DNA from 3 places in the Micromonospora noduli genome. Region 1 is predicted to be linked to each of the others. Evidence: riboswitches for the same ligand, from Rfam matches in the RefSeq annotation. Region 1 holds a riboswitch; each other region holds the start of a gene.

What was found. A riboswitch is a leader RNA that binds a small molecule or an ion and turns the genes downstream of it on or off. The one in region 1 is predicted to bind cobalamin.
Region 2: another riboswitch for cobalamin. It lies ahead of cobN (cobaltochelatase subunit CobN); the one in region 1 lies ahead of MED15_RS33010 (ribonucleoside-diphosphate reductase subunit alpha).
Region 3: another riboswitch for cobalamin. It lies ahead of MED15_RS03015 (acyl-CoA thioesterase); the one in region 1 lies ahead of MED15_RS33010 (ribonucleoside-diphosphate reductase subunit alpha).

Annotation. Positions count from the first base shown of each region.
Region 1 is NZ_PYAC01000043.1:308,493-314,132, reverse strand. Features, by position in the region: gene MED15_RS33015 (enolase C-terminal domain-like protein) at 1-1,206, opposite strand, end outside; cobalamin riboswitch at 1,637-1,853, shown strand; gene MED15_RS33010 (ribonucleoside-diphosphate reductase subunit alpha) at 2,046-4,367, shown strand; gene MED15_RS33005 (ribonucleotide-diphosphate reductase subunit beta) at 4,427-5,422, shown strand; gene MED15_RS33000 (MerR family transcriptional regulator) at 5,419-5,640, opposite strand, start outside.
Region 2 is NZ_PYAC01000001.1:69,196-74,835, reverse strand. Features, by position in the region: gene MED15_RS00330 (RNA polymerase sigma factor) at 1-221, opposite strand, end outside; gene MED15_RS00325 (hypothetical protein) at 350-685, shown strand; cobalamin riboswitch at 1,090-1,266, shown strand; gene cobN (cobaltochelatase subunit CobN) at 1,525-5,193, shown strand; gene MED15_RS00315 (magnesium chelatase subunit D family protein) at 5,190-5,640, shown strand, end outside.
Region 3 is NZ_PYAC01000001.1:706,315-711,954, reverse strand. Features, by position in the region: gene MED15_RS03025 (copper chaperone PCu(A)C) at 6-608, opposite strand; gene MED15_RS03020 (copper resistance protein CopC) at 674-2,752, opposite strand; cobalamin riboswitch at 2,885-3,098, shown strand; gene MED15_RS03015 (acyl-CoA thioesterase) at 3,296-3,742, shown strand; gene MED15_RS03010 (zinc-dependent alcohol dehydrogenase family protein) at 3,851-4,843, shown strand; gene MED15_RS03005 (hypothetical protein) at 4,940-5,557, opposite strand.

The sequences.
Region 1 (5,640 bases):
CCGGATGATGCAGGGATCGGTGAAGTGCTCGTGCAGGTGGTCGACGAACTCGGTGACCCGGTTGGTGAGGTCCCCCGAGATCGCGACGTAGTCGAGCACCGACACGTGTTGGACCATCTCGCACAGCCCGACACCGCCGGCGTGCGGGCACACCGGGACGTCGAACTTCGCGGCGAGCAGCAGCACGGCGACGATCTCGTTGATGCTGGCCAACCTGCCGGTGTCGAGCTGGCAGAAGTCGATGGCCTCGGCCTGGAACAGCTGCTTGAACATCACCCGGTTGTGGCAGTGTTCGCCGGTGGCGACGCCGATCGGCGCGACGGCGCGGCGGACGGCCGCGTGGCCCAGGATGTCGTCGGGGCTGGTCGGCTCCTCGATCCACAGTGGCGTGAACTGGGCGAGGGCGGTGACCCACTCGATGGCCTGACCGACGTCCCACACCTGGTTGGCGTCGATCATCAGGTTGCGATCCGGCCCGAGGATCTCCCGCGCGATCGCGCATCGGCGGATGTCGTCGTCGAGGTTGGCGCCCACCTTGAGCTTGACGTAGCCGTAGCCGGTGTCCACCGCTTCCTGACAGAGCCGGCGCAGCTTGTCGTCGCCGTAGCCGAGCCAACCCGCGGATGTGGTGTAGGCGGGGTAGCCGGTCCGGTCGAGCTCGGCGAGGCGGGCGGCCTTCGTGCCCTCCTTGGCCCGCAGGATGGCCAGTGCCTCGTCACGGGTCAGCGCGTCGGAGAGGTAGCGCAGGTCCGCGATGTCGACGAGTTGCTCGGCGGACATGTCGACGAGCAGCCGCCACAGCGGCTTGTCGGCGAGCCGGGCGACCAGGTCCCACGACGCGTTCAGCACGGCGGCCAGGGACAGGTGGACGACGCCCTTCTCGGGGCCGAGCCAGCGCAGTTGCGAGTCGGAGGTGAGGAGGCGGTAGACCGCGCCCATGTCCGCTGCCATCGTCGCCACGTCCAGGCCCACCAGAAGCTGTGCCTGGTGGACTGCCGCCGCCGCGACGATGTCGTTGCCTCGACCGATGGTGAAGGTCAGGCCGTGCCCCGCGAGTGGCGCGCCCACGCCGTCGACGCCGTCGGTGTGCAGGACGACGTAGGCCGCCGAGTAGTCGCCGTCCTTGTTCATGGCGTCTGACCCGTCAGCGGTCAGGGAGGTGGGGAAGCGGACGTCTTCGACGGTGACGGCGGTGATCTGCGGCATGCGCTCCTCGCCCGGCTAGGCTAAAGATCAGATGATCACTGGGAGTATACGGAGGGCCGCTCCGGCGCGTCAACGATGTCGATCATCGCAGGCCCACAGACATATGATGTTTGCCTCGCCGTGCCGATCCGCCTCGCCGCCCATCGTGCCGGTTGACGGGTGAAGGTGGCGGGAGTGGCGGTCCGTGGAGATTGGATGTTCCATCCCATCACGGGGCATTGACGGTGGCGTATGAGTGCGGCCTGCGCCACCCTGGCCTCGATACGTCAAATCTCTGTCGACTGTCGACACCCGCCCGGAGAGCCCGTCTCCGGTGCCGGGCGTCGGTCGGCGTGGCGTGGCCGGCCGGGGTGGTGACGGTGGTCACCGAGTCGGTGCCGACACGCCCGAGAACGACATGTGGGGTGTGACAACGGCTGCGTCCCTATATATGGTGTCGAGCGCAGCTGGTTCGGCCGCTCATCCGGGGTGGTCGAGGCAACAGGGAACCCGGTGGAAATCCGGGACTGTCCCGCAGCGGTGAGTGGGAACGACCGCCGTCAACAGCACTGGGCCACCAATCGGCCTGGGAAGCGACGGCCAGTAGGAGACCGGCGACACCGGTCGTGCCCGCGAGTCCGAAGACCTGCCAGCGCGCCGCGTACCCGTACCCGGGTGGGCGGCGGTCCGAGGCCGCGTGGGACGGCTGACGCCCCCTGACCCACGCCGGGCTGGCGTGGCGTCCGTTGGTGTCTGTCTCCTCGCGTCCGGGCCACCAGGTCTCGAACTCCGAGGAGCGAGTGGTGACAGTCACCGAGGTAGTCCCGACCAGCGGCGACGCGACAGTGCGGCGGACGCCGATGCAGGTCCGCAAGCGCGACGGCGGCACCGAACCCGTGGACGTGAACAAGATCGTCCGAGCGGTTGAACGGTGGGCCGACGACCTGACCGACGTCGACCCGATGCGGGTGGCCACCCGCACCATCAGCGGCCTCTACGACGGCGCGACCACTGCCGAACTGGACCGGCTGTCCATCCAGACCGCGGCCGAGATGATCGGTGAGGAGCCGCAGTACTCGCGCCTCGCCGCGCGGCTGCTGGCCGGTTACGTCGACAAGGAGGTGCGTCGACAGGGCATCACCTCGTTCAGCGCGGCGATCCGGGTCGGCCACGCCGAGGGCCTGATCGGTGACGACACCGCCGCGTTCGTCGCCGCGCACGCCGCGACCCTCGACCACGCCATCGACCCGGACGGCGACCGCCGGTTCGAGTACTTCGGCCTGCGCACCGTGTACGACCGCTACCTGCTGCGCCACCCCACCAGCCGACTGGTGCTGGAGACCCCCCAGTACTGGCTGCTGCGGGTGGCCTGCGGACTGTCCCGGACGGCCGACGAGGCGGTCGACTTCTACCGGCTGATGTCCAGCCTGGCCTACCTGCCCAGCTCACCGACCTTGTTCAACTCCGGCACCCGGCACACCCAGATGTCCTCCTGCTACCTGGTCGACTCCCCGCTCGACGAGCTGGACTCGATCTACCAGCGGTACGCCCAGGTCGCCAACCTGTCCAAGTTCGCCGGTGGCATCGGCATCGCGTACTCCCGGGTCCGTTCCCGGGGTGCGCTGATCCGGGGCACGAACGGGCAGTCCAACGGGATCGTGCCGTGGCTGCGCACGCTGGACGCGAGCGTCGCCGCGGTGAACCAGGGTGGCCGGCGCAAGGGCGCGGCCTGCGTCTATCTGGAGCCGTGGCACCCGGACATCGAGGAGTTCCTGCAACTGCGGGACAACACCGGCGAGGACGCCCGGCGCACCCACAACCTCAACCTGGCCAACTGGATCCCGGACGAGTTCATGCGCCGGGTCGAGGCCGACGAGCTGTGGTCGCTGTTCGACCCGCACGAGGTGCCCGAGCTGCCCGACCTGTGGGGGGAGCGGTTCGACGCCGCGTACCGGGAGGCCGAGGCGCACTGTCGCTACGTGCGGCAGGTCCCGGCACGGGAGCTGTACGGGAAGATGATGCGGACCCTCGCCCAGACCGGCAACGGATGGATGACCTTCAAGGACGCCGCCAACCGACTCTGCAACCAGACCGCCGAGCCGGGCAACGTGGTGCACCTGTCGAACCTCTGCACCGAGATCGTCGAGGTGTCCAGTGACACCGAGACCGCCGTGTGCAACCTCGGCTCGGTGAACCTCGCCGCCCACCTCACCGACGGCGGCATCGACTGGGAGCGGCTGCGCGCCACGGTGCGGACCGCGGTGACCTTCCTCGACCGGGTCATCGACATCAACTACTACCCGACCGCGCAGGCGGCGGCGAGCAACCCCCGGTGGCGGCCGGTCGGACTCGGGCTGATGGGCCTCCAGGACGTCTTCTTCGCGCTACGGCTGCCGTTCGACTCGCCGGCCGCGCGGGAGCTGTCCACCCTGATCAGCGAGGAGCTGTACCTGACCGCGCTGGAGACCTCCGCCGACCTCGCGCGCGACTTCGGCGCGCATCCGGCGTACCCGCAGACCCGGGCCGCGCGGGGACAGCTCCAGCCCGACCTGTGGGGTGTCGAGGGTACGCAGACCGCGCGGTGGGACGCGCTGCGTGAGCGGGTCGAGGCGTACGGGCTGCGCAACTCGCTGCTCGTGGCGGTCGCGCCGACAGCGACCATCGCCTCGATCGCCGGGTGCTACGAGTGCATCGAGCCGCAGGTGTCCAACCTGTTCAAGCGCGAGACTCTGTCGGGGGAGTTCCTCCAGGTCAACACCGCTCTGGTACGCGAGCTGAAGGCCCGCGGTCTGTGGACCGAGCGGATCCGTTCGGCGATCAAGCGGGCGGAGGGGTCGGTGCAGGACATCGCCGAGCTGCCGGCCGGCGTACGGGAGCTGTTCCGCACCGCGTGGGAGCTGCCGCAGCGGGCGCTGATCGACCTGGCCGCCGCCCGCGCCCCGTTCATCGACCAGTCCCAGTCGCTGAACCTGTTCCTGGCCGCGCCGACCATCGGCAAGCTCTCCTCGATGTACCTGTACGCCTGGAAGGCCGGCCTGAAGACCACCTACTACCTGCGTTCGCGCCCCGCGACGCGGATCCAGCAGGCCACCGTCAGCGCTGTCGCGCCCGCCGTCGTGGTTGACGCGGAGGCGCTGGCCTGCTCGCTGGAGAACCCCGAGTCGTGCGAGGCCTGCCAGTGACCCCCGCCGACAGCGCCACCACCACCGACGCCAGCACCACCGACACGAGGACCACGCACATGCTGCTCGACCCCGGGATGGACCTGACTCTCCGCCCGATGCGCTACCCGCACTTCTTCGACCGGTTCCGCGACGCGATCCGCAACACCTGGACCGTCGAGGAGGTTGACCTGCACGCCGACCTCGCCGACCTGGACAAGCTGTCGCCGGCCGAACGGCACCTGGTCAGCCGCCTGGTGGCGTTCTTCGCCACCGGTGACACGATCGTCGCCAACAACCTGGTGCTCAACCTCTACCAGCACGTCAACAGCCCGGAGGGTCGCCTCTACCTGTCCCGTCAGCTGTTCGAGGAGGCCGTGCACGTCCAGTTCTATCTCAACCTGCTCGACACGTACGTGCCCGACGAGACGGAGCGCTTCGAGGCCTTCGCCGCCATCGAGAACATCCCCTCGATCCGTCGCAAGGCCGAGTTCTGCTTCCGATGGATCGACTCACTGAACGACCTGCGGGAGCTGCGGTCCCGCGAGGACCGGCGGACGTTCCTGCTCAACCTGATCTGCTTCGCCGCCTGCATCGAGGGGTTGTTCTTCTACGGCGCGTTCGCGTACGTCTACTTCCTGCGCTCCCGCGGCCTGCTGCACGGCCTCGCCTCGGGCACCAACTGGGTGTTCCGCGACGAGTCCATGCACATGGCGTTCGCGTTCGACGTCGTCGACACCGTCCGTGCCGAGGAACCGGACCTGTTCGACGACGACCTCGCCGACCAGGTTCGCCGGATGCTCACCGAGGCGGTCGAGTGTGAGGTGCAGTTCGCCGAGGACCTGTTGGGCCATGGTGTGCCCGGTCTGACGTTGGCCGACATGCGGGAGTACCTCCAGCACGTCGCCGACCGCCGGCTCGCCCAGCTCGGCATCGCCCCGCACTACGGGTCGAGCAACCCGTTCGGCTTCATGGAGTTGCAGGACGTCCAGGAGCTGTCCAACTTCTTCGAGCGGCGGGTGTCGGCGTACCAGGTCGGGGTGAGCGGCACTGTCGCCTTCGACGACGATTTCTAGGCGGCAACCGATCCGGGGGCCTGGCGTCGCTTGGTGAGCCACCGCATCACGTGCAGTGGGTGCGACGCCGGGTCCGGGATCGGGTGGAAGACGTGTTCGACAGCGCCGTCGGCGACGATCAGCGTCAGCCGCTCGTAGAGCGTCATGTCGCCGGCGGTGCGGGTCGGCAGCCGCAGCGCGTCGGCCAGGGTCAGCCTCGGGTCGGGGATCAGCGGGTA
Region 2 (5,640 bases), on a different contig from region 1:
GACGCGTCACCCCGGTAACGGGACAGCTTCCGGTACGCCTTCACAAACGCCTCCTGGATGACGTCCTCGGAGTCCGAGCCCGCGCCGAGCAGCACCGCGGTCCGGTACGCGGACGCGGTGTGCCGGGCGACCAGGAGGTTGTACGCCTCCAGGTCACCTGCCCGAGCGCGGGTGACGAGCGCCTCGTCGTCCAGGGGAGCCTCCGTTCGGATCACACTCATGACACCGCCCAGCCGCCGCGGGTTCCACAGGGATTTCCCGACGCAGGTCAGCTCTCTCCCATCCGGCGTGCAGCGTATTGCCAGGAACCGGTGCTGCACTGGAGGGACGTCGAGGAGAGGGGCGGGGCATGAGCTGGTTCAACCGCCGGTCACGGGGTGCCGAGGCGACCCCGACGAAGCTGGACCGGGAGGCGACCCGCGACGACCTCGCGGCGCTGGAGGCGTTCGTCGCCACCCGACGCGGGGTGGAGTTCTACCTGGAACCGGAGACGACCGCGACGGACACCACAGTGGTGGCGATCGCCCACGACGGCGAGTGGATCCGCCGCCGTACCGGAACGCCCCGCGCGGCCGGGGCCATCGCCCGCAAGCACGCGGTGCCGCTGTACGAGGCGGCACGCACCGGCTACCCGGAACGGATGCGGACCTGGAGCCGGGCCCACCCGGAACGCCACGCCCGCTGATCGGGGCGTCGACCGGTGTCGGTCGTCGCGCGTGGCGTGTTCGGTCTCGGGCAGTCCCCGGCGGACGAATCGTCGACTACCCACGCATGTGTCGTTCGGCGCCTTGGAGCTGAATCGTTGGCGACATCGCCGTAGGTCCGGACCTGAAGCCGAGGCGCGGATCGGGAGCCGAGGCGCGGACCGGGAGCCGAGGCGGCTGAATCGTCTACGACATCAGCTCCAAAGGGGCCGCGTGAACACTCCGCCCCCTGCCACGGGCCAGTCCGCGAGGCCGATCAACCAGTCGCCCAGCCCGCCAATGTGGCGAGAGGCAACCCGCGCGCGCCTATATTCCCGCAGGTCAATGCTGTGAGCGTGGTCGGGTGGCGGTGGGGTCCGCGTTGACCGGCGGCGCGCCGGTGTGGCAGCATTCGCGGCCTGACGGCAGTGAAGGAAGTCGGTGCGAATCCGACGCGGTCCCGCCACTGTCACCGGGGAGCGATCCCCCCTCGTGAGTCACGGCCGTGTGTCTGCGGTTGGAAGGCCGGGGGAGAGCGTTGATCCGGAAGCCAGGATACTTCGGCCGTCGGGACGTACCCCAGGGCGTGGACACCCGAGGAGGACCCGATGACGCACGGCGTCTCATTCATCGACGATTGTCGTCGTATTGCGCTCCAGGCAGTGCATTCCAAGGACACCGGCCACCGGCACCGCTGAGCTGATCGCCCGGCGCTGACCGGCCCCGACCCATGCGTCGGTGTGCCGTTCGCTCGGGCCGTCGTACCGGCTGACGCCGTACCCACCCGAATCGCCCCGGTCGCCCCCGTGAGGGCCCAGGGCGTCACTCTCCGGAGCCTGCCGTGCGCATCCTGCTGCTGTCCACCGCCGACACCGACCTGCTGGCCGCCCGCGCCAGCGGCGCCGACTACCGGCTCGCCAACCCCGCGCGGGTCGCCGCCGACGAGGTGCCCGCCCTGCTCGACGGGGTCGCCCTCGTCGTCGTACGCCTGCTCGGCGGTCGGCAGGCGTGGCCGGACGGCCTCGCCGCGGTGCTCGCCACCGGCGTGCCGACGGTCGTGCTCGGCGGCGAGGCGCTGCCCGACGCGGAGCTGATGGCCATCTCCACAGTGCCGTCCGGGGTCGTCACCCAGGCGCTGGCGTACCTGGTGGAAGGCGGCCCGGACAACCTCGGGCAGTTGGCCCGGTTCCTCTCCGACACGGTGCTGCTCACCGGCGAGGGGTTCGCCGCACCCGCGCCCACCCCGGCGTACGGCGTGCACGGCGAACACCCCGCCGACCCGGACCGGCCCACAGTGGGGATCGTCTTCTACCGGGCGCACGCCCTCGCCGGCAACACCGACTTCGTCGACGTGCTCGCGGACGCGGTCCGCAAAGCCGGCGGCAACCCGCTGCCGATCTTCTGCGGCTCGCTGCGCGGGCTGACCGCGGGCGCCGGCCCACTCGGACTCTTCGCCCGCTGTGACGCGCTGCTGGTCACGGTGCTCGCGGCCGGCGGCGCGGTCGCCGCGGACGCCTCCGGTGGCGGCGACGAGGACGCCTGGGACGTCGGCGCCCTGGCCGCCCTGGACGTGCCGGTCATCCAGGCGCTCTGCCTCACCAGCACCCGCGCGCAGTGGGCCGACAGCGACGCCGGCTTGTCCCCACTGGACGCCGCCATGCAGGTGGCCATCCCCGAGTTCGACGGCCGGATCGTCACCGTGCCGTTCTCGTTCAAGCAGATCGACGCCGACGGGCTCTCGGTCTACGCCGCCGATCCCGAGCGGGCCGCCCGGGTCGCCGGGATCGCGGTGCGCCACGCCCGGCTGCGGTACGTGCCGCACGCCGACAAGCGGGTCGCCGTGGTGCTCAGCTCGTACCCCACCAAGCACTCCCGGGTCGGCAACGCCGTCGGGTTGGACACCCCGGCCTCGGCGGTCCGGCTGTTCGCCGCGTTGGCCGAGGCCGGCTACGACCTGGGTGACGCGCCACCGCCCGACGACGGCGACGCGCTGATCCACGCGCTGATCGCCGCCGGTGGTCACGACGTGGAGTGGCTCACCCCGAAGCAGTTGGCCGCCGCCGAGGCCCGGATACCGGGACCGACGTACCGGCGCTGGTTCGACGAGGTCCCGGCCGAGCTGCGCGGGCGGATGCGGGAGCACTGGGGTGAACCGCCGGGCGAGCTGTACACCGAGGGCGGCGACATCGTGCTCGCGGGGCTGCGCTTCGGCAACGTGGTGCTGCTGATCCAGCCGCCCCGCGGCTTCGGGGAGAACCCGATCGCCATCTACCACGACCCGGACCTGCCGCCCAGCCACCACTACCTGGCCGCGTACCGCTGGCTGACCGCGCCGGTCGCGGACGGCGGCTTCGGCGCGGACGCCGTGGTGCACCTGGGTAAGCACGGCACCCTGGAGTGGCTGCCCGGCAAGGGCCTCGGCCTGGCCGCCGACTGCGCGCCCGACGCGGTCCTGGGCGACCTGCCGCTGGTGTACCCGTTCATCGTCAACGACCCCGGCGAGGGCACCCAGGCCAAGCGGCGGGCGCACGCCGTTGTCGTCGACCACCTGGTCCCGCCGATGGCCCGCGCCGAGACCTACGGCGACCTGGCCAAACTGGAACAACTGCTCGACGAGTACGCGACAGTGCAGGCCCTCGACCCGGCCAAAGTGCCCACCGTACGGGCCCAGATCTGGGACCTGGTGCGCGCCGCCGAGCTGCACCATGACCTGCACGCCGAGGCGATGCCCGAAGCGGACGACTTCGACGACTTCGTGCTGCACCTCGACGGGTACCTGTGCGAGGTCAAGGACGTGCAGATCCGCGACGGGCTGCACATCCTCGCCGACGCGCCCACCGGCGAGCCCCGGGTCAACCTGGTCCTGGCGGTGCTGCGCGCCCCACAGATCTGGGGCGGCGCCCGGGCCCTGCCCGGCCTGCGACAGGCCCTCGCCGTCGCGTACTCCCTCGACGAGCAGGAGCTGCTCGCGTCGCCGGGACAGCGACTGGCACTGCCTGCGGCGCTGACCGACGTGGTGGACGGGCCGGCCGGCACCGCCGCCGACGCGATCGACCTCATCGAGGCCCTCGCGCGGCGGCTGGTCGTGGGCATGGAAACCCTGGACTGGGCAGTGGACATGGTTGACGCCGTGGTGACCGAGGTGACCGGTCGGTCGATTCCGGACGTCGCCGCGGTCCTGCACTTCGCCGCCACCGAGCTGGTGCCGCGACTGGACCGGACCACCGACGAGCTGACCAACACACTCGGGGCGCTGGACGGGAGGTTCGTGCCGCCCGGCCCGTCCGGCTCACCCACCCGCGGCCTTGTCAACGTGCTGCCCACCGGCCGTAACTTCTACTCCGTCGACCCGAAGGCCATCCCCAGCCGCAACGCCTGGGACGTCGGGGTGGCCCTCGCCGACTCGCTGCTGGCCCGGCACCTCGCCGACACCGGGGCGTACCCCCGCTCGGTGGGGTTGACAGTGTGGGGCACCAGCGCGATGCGGACCCAGGGCGACGACATCGCCGAGGTGCTCGCGCTGCTGGGCTGCCGGCCGGTCTGGGACGACCGGTCCCGGCGGGTCACCGGCATCGAGGTGGTGCCGACCGCCGAGCTGGGCCGCCCGCGCGTCGACGTCACAGTGCGCATCTCCGGGTTCTTCCGCGACGCGTTTCCGCACGTGGTGGCGCTGCTCGACGACGCCGTCCGGCGGGTCGCCGCCCTGGACGAACCGGCCGAGGAGAACTACCTGCGGGCGCACGTCGCCGCCGACCTCGCCGAGCACGGCGACGAGCGGCGGGCCACCGCCCGGATCTTCGGCTCCAAGCCCGGCGCGTACGGCGCTGGGCTGCTGCCCCTGATCGACGCGCGGACCTGGCGCAGAGACGCCGACCTGGCCGAGGTGTACGCGGTGTGGGGCGGATACGCGTACGGCCGGGGCCTGGACGGGCGGGAGGCGCGCGCCGACATGGAGCGCTCGTTCGCCCGGATCGCGGTGGCGGTGAAGAACCAGGACACCCGCGAGCACGACATCGTCGACTCTGACGACTACTTCCAGTACCACGGCGGGATGGTGGCGATGGTCCGCCACCTCACCGGTACGTCACCGCAGGCGTACGTGGGTGACTCGGCGATGCCGCACGACGTGCGCACCCGCACGCTGGGCGAGGAGACCCGGCGGGTGTTCCGGGCCCGGGTGGTCAACCCCAAGTGGATCGCCGCGATGCGCCGGCACGGCTACAAGGGCGCGTTCGAGCTGGCGGCCACAGTGGACTACCTGTTCGGCTACGACGCCACCGCCGGTGTTGTCGACGACTGGATGTACGAGCACCTGGCCGCCGCGTACCTCTTCGACGAGACCACCCGCGAGTTCCTGGAGAAATCCAACCCGTGGGCGTTGCGCGGCATCACCGAGCGGCTGTTGGAGGCCGCCGACCGGGGGCTGTGGGCCAAGCCGGAGCCGGCCACCCTCGACCGGCTGCGCGACACGTACCTGGCCAGCGAGGGCGACCTGGAGGACCGGGCATGACCGCGACCACGACCTACCCGTTCAGCGCGGTGCTCGGCATGGCCGACATGCGGCTGGCGTTGCTGCTCAACGCGGTCTCCCCGGCGATCGGCGGGGTGCTGGTCCGGGGTGAGAAGGGGACCGCCAAGTCCACCGCCGTGCGGGCTCTCGCCGCGCTGCTGCCGCCGGTGCGCCGGGTGGCCGGCTGCCGGTTCGGCTGTGATCCGGCCGAGCCCGACCCGGACTGCCCGGACGGCCCGCACCCGGCCGACGCCGCCGCCGAGACCCGTCCGGCCCGCCTCGTCGAGCTGCCGGTGGGCGCCGCCGAGGACCGGGTGGTCGGCGCGCTGGATCTGGAGAAGGCGATCGGCGAGGGGGTACGCGCCTTCGAGCCGGGCTTGCTGGCCGCCGCGCACCGGGGTGTGCTCTACGTCGACGAGGTCAACCTGCTGCACGACCACCTCGTCG
Region 3 (5,640 bases), on a different contig from region 1:
CTGCGTCACGATGCCGGGCTCATGCTCATCTCCGGCGTGGCGCTCATGCCGGGCATCGGCTCACCGTGCCCGGGGGCGTAGCTCTCCTGCGCGCCGGTGAACGGCTTGGCCACGGCGCGGAACTGCTGGGTCCTGCCGTCGGCGAAGGTCAGGGTGACTGTCAACTCGTCGCCGGCCTGAACGGGCTTGGTGAGGTTCATCAGCATGAGGTGGTCGCCGCCGGGCTCCAGGGCGTGCGTGCTCCTGGCCTTGATCACGATGCCGCCCTGCTTCTGCCGCATGACCATCTTGCCGTCCTTCACGGCCATCTCGTGCAGCTCCATCGGCGACAGCGAGGTCGTCGCACTCGTCACCGTGACGTCGGTGTCGCCGTCGTTGACCAGAGTCCCGAAGGCCGCCGTCATGCCCTTGTCGGCCGCCTTCACCCACGGGTCACGAATGCCGAGCACACCAGCGTCCGGGTTGGCCGAGGCCGACGCGGACGGGCCCGCCTGCGCTGTCGACGGCGAGTCCGACGAGCCGCAACCGGCGACGCCCACCGTCAGGATCGCGGCGACGAGGATGGCGGCCGACCGGCGGCGTGAAGCGTTCGGGCTGGTGGTGCGCATGTGTTCTTCCTCCGATGGTTGCTGCTGGGAGGTTGGTCGGCCGCAGCTCGGAGAAAGTTCCGGACTCAGGGAACGTTGATCGTGAACTCCCCGGTGTGCACAGTGCCGGCGACCTGGAAGTCGAAGAAGGCCCGGTACCGGCCTGAACTCGGCGCGGTCAGCCAGAACTTGACAGTCCCGTCGACCAACTCCTGCTCGGGGTGGACGTGCACGTAGCCGAGGTCACCCTCACGCACCACGACCAGGTGCCCGTACGCGCCCAGGTATCGCTCCAACTGCGCCGGGACGGTCGGGTCGGCGCTGACCTGGAAGTGGATCGGCGCCGTCACCCCCACCGTCGGGGTGCCGGTCATCGACACCGCGTACGGACCGGCCGTCGCCTGCGCCTGCGCCGGCGGCAGCGCGGTCGGGCTGTGCGCGCCGGGCACTGTGTGATCAACGCCCAGCACGAGAGGCTGCTGGGTGCCGTCGGCCGCGGTGACGGAGAAGTCGGCGAAGACGCGGTAGCCGCCGGGTCGGGCCAGCGTCAGGGGCACGCTCCAGGTGCCGTCGGACGCCATCGTCGGGTGCAGGTGCTGGTAGCCGGTCAGGTCGCGGCCCACCACGATCAGGTGCAACGGCTTGTCGTGCACGACCGCGAAGCGGGTCGCCGCCTGCCGGTCGGTCCCGACGATCCGGAACCGGTAGTCCGCGCGTACACCGGGCGGTTGGGACCGCTCCATTGGTTGCAGGGTGTACCCACCGGCGCTGACCGTCGTGCCGGTCGCCAGCGTCGCGCCCGTCGCGTCGTCACCCCGATGCGTGTGCGGCCCCGTACCGGCCGGGTGTTGGTGCCCGTCGGTCGCCGAGCCCACCTGGCCCGAGGCGGGCGGCCCACCGGCTGACGGTCGTGCGTTACCGGCCGCCGGACTCTCGTCGGCGGTGCCGATACGGGCCAACCCGAACCCGGCCAACAGAGCGATCACCAGACCGCCGACGAACAGCGCCAGGTGGGTGTTGCTCAACCGGGACCCAGGCGTCGCGGCGGCCAGGTCCGTGTCGGGCCGTGGTCCGGGGTCGACCGTCGGCTCGCCCTCCGTGCTGGCGAGGGCCTTGGTCACCTGATCGGTAGGCGTCGGATCGACCGCAACGCCCGTGCGGGCCGTGACGACCGTGTTGCCCTTGCGCGCCGCCGGCACTGTGGCGGGCCGCCGCTTGTCACTCGCGGTACGCGCGACGACGCCGGTCGCCGCGCCGACCTTGCCCCCGCCGACTTTGCCAGCGCCGGCCTTGCCCCCGACGGTCTTGTCCCCAGCAGCCTTGCCGCCGACGGTCTTGCCAGTGCCGGCCCTGTTCGTGGTACGGGCGCCACCGCCGCGTCGACCGGAGGTCGCCGCCGAGGTACGGCCCCGGCCGGTGGGTGTGCCGCCGGATCGGCGACGCCAGACGACGAACCCGGCCACCGCCCCGACCGCCGCGACCGCCGCCGCCCAGCCGGCCCAGGCCAGTGCCCCGGGACCGCTCTCCTCGGTCGACCCGGTCGACGGGGCCACCGCGGCCGGCGGGGTCGACGGATCGTCCGCGGTGGTCGGCACCGCCGAGGCCTGCCCGGACGTGTTGTGCTGCTCGGTGGCGGACACCAGCGCCGGGTCCGGCTGGGTCGACGGCGGGCTCCATCCCTTCGGCGCTGCTGTCACCCGCCCGTCGTAGCGGAAGGTCAGGGTGCCCCGCACGGTGTCGCCGTCCGAGGCGACCGACAGGTAGCTCACCGAGTACTGGCCCTTGGCGGGCAGGTGGGCGACGGACACCACAGCGGGGAACCCCGTCGTGTACTCCCGTGGCTCGAACTGCCCGTTGACCAGGAAGTACTCCCGCACCGGCTTCTCCAGCGGCTTCGGCTCCCCCTGCGACCAGCCGTTGTCGACACGGGTGCCGCCCGGGGCGGTGATCGTGAAGAACGCGTTGGCGGCGGCCTTCTCGGTGAAGTAAAGCCGCACCTCCGTCAACGGCTCGCGCACTGTGGCGCCGCTCGCCGGTGTGGACGCGGCGAGGGTCCCGTGCGCTGCGGCGGGTTGGGCGGACGCGAGGAGGGCGACCGCCGAGGCGAGGAGGAACGCGAGGAGGCCCGAGACCACCCGGCCGCAAGTCTGGGGGAGACGACGCATCTGGATATCCTCACCCTCGCGAGACTTTTTTCAAGAGGCGACGATCTTCTTCCTCAGACGACTAAAAGTTGACGATGAGGCCATCCGCCGCTGCGGCAGGACGCCCCGGGTGGACAGATCCCCTGGCCAGCTATGCTCGCCGACGGCGCTGGTTCGCCCCGTCGTGACCGGCTGGGCGTCGTAAGAGGGAACCCGGTGGAAATCCGGGGCTGCCCCGCAGCGGTGAGTGGGAACGACCGCCGTCATCAGCACTGGGCCAGTGGCCTGGGAAGCGACGGCCAGTAGGGGACCGGCGCGACCGGTCAGGCCCGCGAGTCCGAAGACCTGCCGGCGCCGCGTACACAACCGTGTGCGCTGCCGTCGGCCTCGCGGGTGGGCTGAGCGGGTGACGGGCCGTGCGTGTGGCACACGGCCAGGTCCTCGCCAGCGTGTGTCCGCGACCCGGCGGTGTGGTTTCCCGAGGGACGGACTACCGCTGTGCACGACACCACCACGATCGCCGGTCGAGCGCCGTCGGCGTCGCACCTGACCCTTTCGCAGATCATGGACCAGCACCACACCAACCTGATGGGTACGGTGCACGGCGGCCGGATCCTCAACCTCATCGACTCCGTCGCCGGTGTGGTCGCCGCCCGGCACTCCGACGGGCCGGCTGTGACCGCCGCCATCGACGAGACGGCGTTTCTCCGCGCGGTGCGGGTCGGTGACGTCGTGCACGTCGACGCCCGGATCACCTGGGCCGGCCGCAGCTCGATGGAGGTGGCGGTCAAGGTGACCGCCGACCGGTGGGACCGGGCGGTGCCGCCCACCGACGTGGCAACCGCCCACCTGGTCATGGTCGCCATCGACGACGACGGTCAGCCTCGGACGGTGCCGCCGCTGCTGCCGGAGACCGATGGGGACCGACGCCGGTACCGGGAGGCGGAGATCCGCCGGAAGCACCGACTGGCGCTGCGGCGCGCGCTGCTCGACGGTGCCGAAGACGACTGACCCGGGCGTGGTCCGCCCGTGGCGGCGCTGGCGCGGTCCGAGGAACCCGCCCCGCCGCCCATCCGGTCGGATAGCGTCCATGTGAAGCCTCGATCACGGAGAGTGTGGATGGTTATGCGCGCTGCGGTGCTGCGGGAGTTCGACGTTCCGCTGACGGTCGAGGAGATCGATCAACCCACCCCCGAGCGCGGGCAGGTGCTGGTGCGGATCGTCGCCAGCGGCGTCAACCCGCTCGACACGAAGATCCAGGCAGGTAAGGCCGCGCACGCGCGCGTCCACCTGCCTGCGGTGCTCGGCCTGGACCTCGCCGGTGTCGTCGCGGCGGTCGGCGCGGAGGTGACCGGCTTCGAGCCGGGAGACGAGGTGTACGGGCTGTGCGGGGGCGTGGGCGACCTACAGGGTTCGCTGGCCGAGTACGCCGCAGTGGACGCCCGGTTGCTGGCCCGCAAGCCGAACGCACTCTCGATGCGGGAGGCCGCCGCGTTGCCCCTGGCGGCGGTCACCTCCTGGGAAGGGCTGGTCGACCGGGCTGGCGTCCGCGCCGGGCAGAAGGTGCTGGTGCACGGCGGTGCCGGCGGGGTCGGTTACGTGGGCGTCCAACTCGCCCAGGCGCTCGGCGCCGAGGCGTACGCCACCGGCGGGCCGGCGAGCATGCGGGTGATCGAGAGTCTGGGCGCCGTGCCGATCGACTACACCACGAGCAAGGTCGAGGAGTACGTCGAGAGGCACACCGGCGGCGAGGGCTTCGACATCATCGTGGACAACGTCGGCGGCGCGACGCTCGACGCCTCGTTCGCGGCGGTGCGCACCTACCATGGGCACGTCGTCAGCGCGCTGGGCTGGGGCTCACACTCGCTCGCCCCGCTGTCGTTCCGCGGCGCGACCTACTCCGGCGTGTTCACCCTGCTGCCGATGTTGACCGGGCGCGGCCGCGAACACCATGGCCTCATCCTGCGCGAGATCGCGACGCTGGCCGACGCCGGCGCGCTGCGCCCCCGACTGGACGAGCGCAGGTTCACGCTCGACACGGTCATGGACGCCCACGACCTGGTTGCCGGCGGCACCGCCGAGGGCAAGGTCGTCGTGGACGTCGCCGGTTGAGCCGAGCCGTTCGTTCACGCCGAAGAGGTCGCTGGTTCGGTACCAGCAGTATTGGGATGGCAGGTTGACCGCTGTGTCGTAAGCGGTGATGCGCGCTTACAGCTCTGGGGGGCCGAAAGGCTGCCCCTCCTTCGCTACGAGCTCCAGACCGGCGAGGTTCGCAATCTTCTTCATGCGCTCAAAGACTTCGTACCTGGCGCTCTGTATTTCGTCGTCTGTTCGTCCGACTCGCCACCTGAACACCTGCGCCCGCAGCAGGAGCGCGAGCTGCAACACGTGGTGGTCTAATGCCGCCAACAGCTCCGGTGAGTCCTCCTGGGCATCGACCTCCTGGCGGAAGACCACCGCGTACTGAGAAGCCTGCTCCACCTCAATCAACAGCGCCGCGAACCGCCGGGGTAGATCAGGAAGGTGGGGTGCCACCTCCCGCATTAACTCGCTGAGGCTCTGACCCACCTCTTCGCTACTGCCGTAGATCACAGCCGACTCATAGTCGACGGCCGCTCGTGTCAGCACGTCGCCCGCGTCTCGCGCCCGCTTGCCCGTTTCCCGCTTGTCTTGCGTCCGCACCCGGTACCACTCGATGAACATGTTGCCGAAGACCCCGCCGAGTAGCCCGGATGCCAACGCAATCAACGGCGAAACCCACCAGGGACCAACTCCGGCGCTGTTGTCCGCAGCGAGCAAAGGGATGACGACGGCCTCTTCTGACAAGAGAGTTCCTTCCGGCGCGGTCCGCACGCCAGGCCGTCGAAGGACGGCGAGTAGTGACTATCGACGCCTAGCCTTGACGAGAT